4 regions of the Streptomyces sp. NPDC032822 genome follow, and region 4 is predicted to be linked to each of the others. Evidence: riboswitches for the same ligand, from Rfam matches in the RefSeq annotation. Region 4 holds a riboswitch; each other region holds the start of a gene.

Region 1 (2,192 bases), on a different contig from region 4:
CGGGTGGCGGCGGGCGGATCGACCTCGGGGTGATGAGCCGTACGGACCAGGTGTGGACCTCCGACAACACCGACCCGCTCGACCGGCTCGCCATCCAGCACGGCTTCACCCAGATCCACCCCGCCCGGGCCATGGCCGCCTGGGTCACCGACAGCCCCAATACCCAGCTCAACGGCCGGGTCAGCTCGCTGCGGTTCCGTTTTGTGAGCGCCATGGCCGGGGTGCTCGGGGTGGGCGGGGATCTCGCCGAGTGGACCGAGGAGGAGCTCGCCGAGGCGCGCGAGTGGGTGGATCTCTACAAGGAGATCCGGCCTCTCGTGCAGCGTGGCGACCTCTACCGGCTGCGGCCTCCGACGGGCGGGTCGAGCGCCGTGCAGTACGTGCTCGGCGACGAGACCGTCGTCCTCGCCTGGCTCCAGGCGCAGCACTACGGCGAGCCCGTGCCGGCGCTGCGGCTGCGGGGGCTCGACCCGGCGGCGTCGTATGAATGCCGCGAAACGGGCGAAGTTCACCGAGGTGCCGTTCTGCTGCATCACGGACTGCGGACGGGGCTGCGCGGTGACCTCGATGCGACGGTTCTCCGGCTGCGTCGTATCTAGGGCTTCTGCCCGAATTCCACACCTTCGCTCCAACTCCTTCTGGAATAAAGGAACCTGTGAATGTGCCACGTGAGGAGCGTCATATTCGTGACCGTGTGTCGCTCGTCATGTGCACGTAATCGGTGCCGTTTTCAAGGGAGTTTGACCGTGGCGGTCACCCTGTAATGCACACAGGGTGACCGGGAATTCTCTCAGGCGGCCGACAGGTGGCCATGCACAGGGAACCACTTACTTGTCCCTTTGCGTCTCGGTCGCTTACGTTCGCCCCGATCCGGACGGACGCCCAATCCTGCCGCCGCCCGGAGACCGCTCACACTCACCCGTCCTTGGCAGGAGCGGGGGACCCACAGGTACAACCGCCTGTTCCGGTCTCCGGAACGGCTAGGGGTTAAGCCGTACTTCGGTACGGCCGGGCATCTCCAGTCCGCACCCGACAGCTCACCTCGCAGGCGCCGGAGAGGAATTCGTCATGCCCGCGAAGGGTAAGCACCGCCGCCCGAAGTCCCAGCGCTTCACCCGTTCCATAGCCGTCGCCGGAACCGGTGGCGCCGCACTCGCCCTGCCGCTTCTCGGTGCCACCGGCGCGCATGCCGCCACCCCGCAGTCCGTCTCGGAAAAGGCCGTCGACTCGTCCGTTCCGACCACCGTGAAGAAGGTGGCCGAAAAGGCGACGGCCGAAAAGAAGGAGACCGCGCGGACCTCCGGCGCGAAGACCTACTCCGTGCGAGCCGGTGACTATCTCTCGAAGATCGCGGACGAGGAGAACGTCACCGGTGGCTGGCAGAAGCTCTACTCCGACAACCGGCAGGCCGTCGGCGACGACCCGTCGCTGATCCACCCCGGGCTGAAGCTCACGCTCGGCAAGAAGGCCACCACGGGCACCTCCCCGTCCTCCTCCGGCTCCTCGTCGAAGTCGTCTTCTTCATCTTCTTCGTCGGGTTCATCTGATGCGTCCGCCTCGTCGAAGACCGAGTCGGCCACGCAGAGCGCCGACAACGGCAGCTCCAGCGGCTTCACCCTCCCGGTGAGCGGAGCCTCCGTCGGAACCGCCTACCGCGTGTCCGGCAGCATGTGGTCCAGCGGCTACCACACCGGTGTCGACTTCGTCGTCCCGACCGGCACCGCCCTCAAGGCCGTCGGCGCGGGCACGGTCGTCTCCGCGGGCTGGGGCGGCGCATACGGCAACCAGGTCGTCGTCAGGCTCGCCGACGGCTACTACGCCCAGTACGCGCACCTCTCCTCGCTCTCCGTCTCCAGCGGTCAGACCGTGACCGAGGGGCAGCAGCTCGGCCTCTCCGGTGCGACCGGCAACGTGACCGGCCCGCACCTGCACTTCGAGATCCGCACCACGCCGGACTACGGCTCGGACGTGGACCCGGTGGCCTACCTCCGCGCGAAGGGCGTCGCCGTCGGCTGACACCCTCCCCGCGCCCCAGGCGCCCCGCAAGCCACCGAAGGCCGGACCCCGATCCCCGGGTCCGGCCTTCGGTGTGTGCCCCTCCGGCACCTTCGCCCTCGCTCGCTCATGATCACTTCATTGCGGTCGTGTGGCAGGGGTGCTCCGAGGGTCGACAGCGGGGGGAGGGTGGGGAC
Region 2 (2,192 bases), on a different contig from region 4:
GTCTTGCGTGCCTACGCGCGCGCCTCGCGTCCCCGGCCCCGCCTCAGGCCGGCCGTACCACCCGGTAGATCGAGGACTCCCCGTCGTAGTAGACCGACTCCTCGCGGACGTACGTGCCCGGCTTCGGGGCGTGGATCATCATGCCGTTGCCGATGTAGATGCCGACATGGCTGATGTCGTCGTAGAAGAAGACGAGGTCGCCGGGCCGGGCGGCGGAGAGGGAGACCGTGGTGCCGGCGTCGACCTGGTCGTAGGTGGTGCGGGGGAGGGTGACGCCGGCGGCCTTCCAGGCGGCCTGGGTGAGGCCGGAGCAGTCGTACGAGCCGGGGCCGGTGGCGCCCCAGACGTACGGCTTGCCGATCTGGGCGCGGGCGTAGGCGAGCGTCTTCGCGGCCTTGGCGGCGTACGAGGCGTCCGGGACCGTGTCGGACGACGAGCTCGACGAGCCGGTACCGGTGTCCTGCCGGGCGGTGGCCGCCTGCTCCCGGGCCTTCTGGTCCGCCGCCTGCTGCCGCGCCAGCTCGGCCGCCTTGCGCGTGGCCTCCCGCTGCTTCTCCTGCTCGATCGCCGCGAGCCGGGCCTTCTCCTCGGCGGTCAGCTGAGACAGCAGCGCGCGGGCGTCGGCGAGCTTCTTCTGGACGGTGGCCTTGGAGGTCTTCAGGTCGCCCTGCGCCTTGGTGAGCGTCTCCAGGCTCTCCGTGGCCTCCCGGCGCTTCTCCATCGTCGCGGACCGCTCGGTGACGTAGTCGTCGACCGCGCCCTTCTGACGATTGGTCAGCCGGCCCATCAGCTGGGTCTGGTCGAAGTAGTCCTGAGGGGAGTCCGCGAGCAGGAAGGTCGCCGTGTCGGGGGTGGAGGCACCGTTGCGGTACTGGGCCGCGGCGAACGAACCGAGTTCCTCACGCGCCTCGTTGAGACCCTGGGTGCGTTCGGCGACGTCGTCGAGGAGGGTGTCGACGCGCTTGCGCTGCTTCGCGGTCTTCTCCTGGGCCGCGTTGTACTTGTCGGTCGCCGACTCCGCCTGGCGGTACAGGTCGCCGACCTTCTTCTCGACCTCTTCGAGGCTCGGTTTGTCATCGGCGGCCGGGGCGGCGTTGGCCGTCTGGGACAGCAGGGCAACGGAGGTGAGGGCGGCCGTGGCGAGGGCCGGGGTCCGTATGCCTGCTACGCGCGTACCCGAAGGACGCGACTTGCGGTGCGACGCCAAGGGAGGCGACTCCTTCCACGTTCCGCCTACCGAGTTAGCTGTCGGGTTCGGGCGGATTGGTCGGGAAGGTGTGCCCTACGGCCGTTCCCTGAAGGGAAGTCGGGCCGATTCACCCCAAGTTCGGTGGGTCCCCGGCTCCGGGCGCACGGCGGCGCGTCGGACTCGGCGGAGGCCGTGCGGCCCGGCGACGTTCGCCGGGAGGGGTCGTACGGCCTGCCTCGAACGGTAGCCAACGGGTGTGGTCCCTGTGAAGGATGATGTTCGATATGCCCGATACATTTTCGTGACCTTCGGTCAGGTCGCCGGGTGTCGCGACCCGTCCGCCCTGGTCGGTCGCCGAACGTGAGGGGCGCGTTCCGAAGGGTGAGGGGTGCGTCGGGCGGACGGTTTTCCCGGGGCGGGGGTGGGGTGTCAGTGGGGAGCCCTAGACTCGGAGAGCGATGAGCAGCCTCTTTGACGACAGCTTCCTGGCGAACCTCCAGGCCCCTCGGACCCACTCCGGTGAGCACGAGGAAGAACACCCGCCACCGCCCGAGGACGATCACGTTCCGGAGCCGGTTCCGGACGATCTGTTCGGCGGGAAGTTCGACGTGCCCCCGGACCGGGACGCCTACTACCGCGACGGCGCCCCACGCCCGGCGATCGACCCGGCCGCGCTCCTGGACGGGCTGAACGAGAACCAGAGGGCCGCGGTCGTGCACCACGGCACCCCGCTGCTCATCGTGGCCGGCGCCGGCTCCGGCAAGACCCGGGTGCTCACCCACCGCATCGCCCACCTGCTGGGCGCGCGGAACGTGCATCCGGGACAGATCCTCGCGATCACCTTCACCAACAAGGCCGCGGGCGAGATGAAGGAGCGCGTCGAGCAGCTCGTCGGCCCGCGCGCGAACGCGATGTGGGTGATGACCTTCCACAGCGCGTGCGTGCGCATCCTGCGGCGGGAGTCCAAGCAGCTCGGCTTCACCTCGTCGTTCTCGATCTACGA
Region 3 (2,192 bases), on a different contig from region 4:
CATATTCACTCATCGCCACCGACCTGGACGGAACGCTGCTCCGAGGCGACGACACGCTGTCCGACCGGTCCCTCGCCGCACTGGCGCGGGTGACGGCGGCCGGTGCCCGGCATCTCGTGGTGACCGGCCGCCCGGCGCCCAGAGTGCGGCCACTCCTCGACGACCTGGGCAGCGAGGGACTCGCGGTGTGCGGGCAGGGCGCGCAGGTGTACGACGCCGGCGCGGACCGTCTGCTCTGGTCGGTCACCCTGGACAGGGAACTGGCCGAGACCGCGCTCGGCAAGATCGAGGCCGAGGTCGGCCAGGTGTACGCGGCCGTCGACCAGGACGGCGTGGACGGGCTCACCCTCATCGAGCCGGGCTATCTGATGCCCCACCCGACCCTGCCCGCGGTCCGGGTCGCAAGACGCGACGACCTGTGGCGCGAGCCCATCAGCAAGGTGCTGCTGCGCCATCCCTACCTGTCCGACGACGAGTTGGCGGCGACGGCGCGCGGAGTGATCGGCTCGCTGGCCACGGTCACCATGTCGGGGCCCGGGACCGTCGAACTCCAGCCATGCGGCATCACGAAGGCGACGGGGCTGGCGCTGGCCGCCGACCATCTCGGTCTCGGCCCGCAGCACACCGTCGCCTTCGGGGACATGCCCAACGACATCCCCATGTTCGACTGGGCCGCCCACGGCATCGCCATGGCCAACGCCCATCCCGAACTCCGGTCCGTGGCCGACGAGGTCACCCTGTCGAACGAGGACGACGGCGTCGCCGTCGTCCTCGAACGTCTCTTCCCGGACGGGAAGTTCTGACCGGCCCCGGGGATCACGCCCCGGGAGTCGGCCCCCGGGATCTCTAGTACGCGCCCCACACGTTGTCGATCGACCCGTACCGCGCCGCCGCGTAGTTGCAGGCGGCGGTGATGTTGGCGACCGGGTCGTACGGGTCCCACGAGGTGTCGGCCACGTGGTAGGCCTGGAAGGTGGGGTCGATGGTCTGGAGCAGACCCTTGGACGGGGTGCCGGCGGCGGCGTTGGAGTCCCAGTTGTTGATGGCGTACGGGTTGCCCGAGGACTCCCGGATGACGTTGCGGTAGATGCCGTCGTACGTGCCCGGAATGCCGTTCTGCGCCATGACCTGGAGGGACGCCCGGATCCAGCCGTCGAGGGTGTTGGAGTACCCCAGCGAGGTGGCGGTGGTCACGGTCGGGGTCGCGGCGGACGCGCTGGTCGCGCCGATCACCGGGAGGGCGAGCACGGCGGCGCCGGTGACGGCGACGGCGAGGGTGCGGGTGAGGCGGGTCGTCCTGGAACGACGGTGCTGAGCGGCAGCAGGCATGGCGAAATGTCCTCTCCGTCGCCTGCGAGGTGAGCTGTCGGGTGCGGGCTGGGAGGTGCCCGGCCGTGCCGCCCGGGTGGGCGGCACGACTTAACCCCGAGCCGTACCGGCGTGATCTCCGGTGCGGCGACTTACCTGGGTCCCCCGCTCCTGCCGTGCGAATGGTCGTCGATGGGTGGTCCGCGAGCGGCGGCAGGATTAGGCGTCCGCTCGACAGGCCGGGAACGTATGCGAGAGCACATGTCCGAAACAAGTAGCGGATTCACACATCACACCTATTGACCTTGGTCTGAGGCGTATGGGGTGCTTGATCCTTTGCGGTTGCCAAGACTCAACTGGCGCACGGCGCAAGGCGGGGCGGGGTCCGGCGGGAAGGGAACGCGGACGCGCCGAAGGGGGCGCGGAGGCGGTTGGAAGTGACCCAACTCACGGACATGCGCAAGCATGGCAAATCGGGCAATGTTCCCAACTCGGAGTCAACCGGCAGTGCGTGGGATCCGCTTCTCCCACGTCCGGTGGAAGACCACCTCGCCGCCGTCCGTGCAGACCACCTCGTTGGTGGTCAGGAAGTCCGTCTCGTCACAGCGGATCTCCGACCGGGTGCGGACCGTCGCGTCCCAGCCCAGCTCCGGCCGGCGCAACCGGACCGTCCAGTCGGAGCGGGTCCGGGCCGACAGGGGGTCCCGCTCGTCGATCGTGTACGTCTCCAGCGCGTCCTCGGCGAACTCCAGGCCGTCGGGGTACACCCGGGTGCCGCCGTAGCGCGGATCGACCTCCAGCCGCCACTCGCCCTTGGCCACGTCGCGGACGACCAGCCGCTCGGGGCGCGGCTCGTCCGGCGTGTCCGGGCTCCCTCCGGCAGC
Region 4 (2,192 bases):
GCGCCGATCGACAACGTCTCGGCGAACGACGTGATGGCCCAGTTCATGTACCTCGAACACCGGGATCCGGACCGGGACATCTCGCTGTACATCAACTCCCCCGGCGGCACGTTCAGCGCGATGTCGGCGATCTACGACACGCTCCAGTACGTCACCTGCGACGTGGAGACCGTCTGCCTGGGCCAGGCGGGCTCGTCGGCCGCGGTGCTGCTGGCCGCGGGGACGCCGGGCAAGCGGTTCGCGCTGCCGAGCGCGCGGATGGTGATCCATCAGCCCGCGCTCACCGAGCCGGTGCAGGGACAGGCCAGCGATCTCGCCATCCAGGCCGAGGAGCTGACCCGCACCCGGACCCGGCTGGAGGAGATGCTCGTGCGGCACACCGGGCGGACGCCGGAGCAGGTGCACACGGACATCGAGCGGGACAAGATCCTCACCGCGCCGGAGGCGGTGGAGTACGGACTGGTGGACGAGCTCATCCCCAGCCGCAAGGCCTCGCGCCGCACACCCGGCCGGGGGTGAGCCGCGCATGCTGCCGGACCTGCCGCCGCTGCCCGCCCTGACGCGCGCCGAGGGTGAGCTGATCGACCGTTATCTCGACGCGGTCGACCTGCTCGGCCGGATCAACCCGGCCCGGCACGGCGACACCTACAGCGGTCTGCGCGCCGCCCAGGCACTGGTGACGAAGGCGGCCGAGCTGCGGGACGCGCTGGCGCTGATGCACCGTCGGGGCGAGCGCGAGGTGCACGCCGACACGCTGGAGCGGGCGCTGCGCGTGCTGGACGGGGAGCGCCGCACGGCTCGCGTCACGCTGCCGCCGCGCTCCGACAGTTGACGCCCCGCACCACCGGTCCGGCCGCGCGGCCCTCCCGAAGACGCGTCCGGACCGGCGCCGAAACGGACCAAACGGCGTACCCCCTAATGGGGGAGACGCGCGTCCCTTTTCCCGCCCGTCAGGGTTGCGCAACATGCGGAGACCGAAGGCGGAATGAGTTGTTCCGGTGCTGGTCCGGGGGTGCTCGGGGCCCTCGACACCCCTTCGAACACCAGGACGTCCACCCGAACGGGTGAGTGGTGAGTAACAACACAAATCCCCGGTTCCGTTGGGATTTTCGGACAAGCGTGGGCCAAGATCCCTGACTGACGACAAGCCCCCGCCGCAGCGGCGGGGCGATCCGGGCGGACGCCGAGTCCTGCCGCCGCACGGATGACCGGTCGACAGAAGTGGATCGGCAGGAGTGGAGGACCCAAGCACGACGGGTCGCCGGGACGGTCACGCCATGACCGGGTCGAGCAGCCCTTGGGGTGAAGCCGCAGCAGCGGCCGGGCAACTTCGCCAGCCCGAATCCGACAGGTCATCCTTCACAGGCGGCTGACGAAGGGTTGCGCATGACTGCGCTCAATCGTGTCCCGTCGCTGATGGTCCGGGCCGGTACCGCCTCGGCCCTCACCATCGCCGCAGTGGGCGGCTCCATCGTGGTCCCGGGTGTCGCCTCCGACGCCGCGGCCGCCACGCCGGCGACGAAGGCACTCAAGATCGCGGCCTCCAAGAAGGGCTCCCCGTACAAGTACGGGGCCACCGGACCAAGCCGCTTCGACTGCTCCGGGCTCACGCTGTACTCGTTCAAGAAGGCGGGCAAGAAACTGCCCCGCACGGCGGCCCAGCAGTACAACAAGACACACCACATCTCCTCCAAGGGCCGCAAGGCCGGAGACCTGGTGTTCTTCCACTCGGGTTCGAGCGTCTACCACGTCGGCATCTACGCCGGGAAGGGCAAGATCTGGCACTCCCCGAAGACCGGGGACGTGGTACGACTGCAGAAGATCTGGACCAAGAGCGTCTGGTACGGCCGGGTCAAGTGACCCTCCTGGAGGGGGCGGCGGCGGTCCGACCCGCCGCCGCCCTCTTCGGGGCTTCACGCAGGGCGCGTCGCGGAGCCTGACGTACGGCCCGAAGCGCGCTACGGCTCCTGCTGCCCCGCAGCCGTCACCGGCTCGGCCGGCACGGTCCACGGGAGTTCGATGAAGACGGTCTTGCCGCCCTCGCGGGTGGGCCGGACCCTCAGCTTGCCGCCGCACTCCGCGGTCAGCCAGCGGATGATCACCATGCCCCGGCCGTTGTCCTGTTGGACGGCGGCCGGCAGTCGTTGGGGGAAGCGCGGGTGGCTGTCGGTCACACCGATGCGCAGGTGTTC

The links. A riboswitch is a leader RNA that binds a small molecule or an ion and turns the genes downstream of it on or off. The one in region 4 is predicted to bind cyclic di-AMP.
Region 1: it holds a riboswitch for cyclic di-AMP, as region 4 does, so the genes downstream of both, ACZ5VD_RS07710 (M23 family metallopeptidase) here and ACZ5VD_RS11830 (C40 family peptidase) in region 4, are expected to answer to the same signal.
Region 2: it holds a riboswitch for cyclic di-AMP, as region 4 does, so the genes downstream of both, ACZ5VD_RS28115 (C40 family peptidase) here and ACZ5VD_RS11830 (C40 family peptidase) in region 4, are expected to answer to the same signal.
Region 3: it holds a riboswitch for cyclic di-AMP, as region 4 does, so the genes downstream of both, ACZ5VD_RS27230 (transglycosylase SLT domain-containing protein) here and ACZ5VD_RS11830 (C40 family peptidase) in region 4, are expected to answer to the same signal.

The regions. Positions count from the first base shown of each region.
Region 1 is NZ_JBVIOL010000002.1:461,522-463,713, reverse strand. It holds gene ACZ5VD_RS07715 (alpha-galactosidase) at 1-599, shown strand, start outside; cyclic di-AMP (ydaO/yuaA leader) riboswitch at 907-1,066, shown strand; gene ACZ5VD_RS07710 (M23 family metallopeptidase) at 1,069-2,016, shown strand.
Region 2 is NZ_JBVIOL010000010.1:306,677-308,868, forward strand. It holds gene ACZ5VD_RS28115 (C40 family peptidase) at 44-1,207, opposite strand; cyclic di-AMP (ydaO/yuaA leader) riboswitch at 1,216-1,385, opposite strand; gene pcrA (DNA helicase PcrA) at 1,648-2,192, shown strand, end outside.
Region 3 is NZ_JBVIOL010000010.1:118,714-120,905, forward strand. It holds gene ACZ5VD_RS27225 (HAD family hydrolase) at 1-803, shown strand, start outside; gene ACZ5VD_RS27230 (transglycosylase SLT domain-containing protein) at 847-1,329, opposite strand; cyclic di-AMP (ydaO/yuaA leader) riboswitch at 1,334-1,507, opposite strand; gene ACZ5VD_RS27235 (CocE/NonD family hydrolase) at 1,806-2,192, opposite strand, start outside.
Region 4 is NZ_JBVIOL010000003.1:606,332-608,523, forward strand. It holds gene ACZ5VD_RS11820 (ATP-dependent Clp protease proteolytic subunit) at 1-519, shown strand, start outside; gene ACZ5VD_RS11825 (hypothetical protein) at 527-832, shown strand; cyclic di-AMP (ydaO/yuaA leader) riboswitch at 1,250-1,383, shown strand; gene ACZ5VD_RS11830 (C40 family peptidase) at 1,387-1,860, shown strand; gene ACZ5VD_RS11835 (ATP-binding protein) at 1,959-2,192, opposite strand, start outside.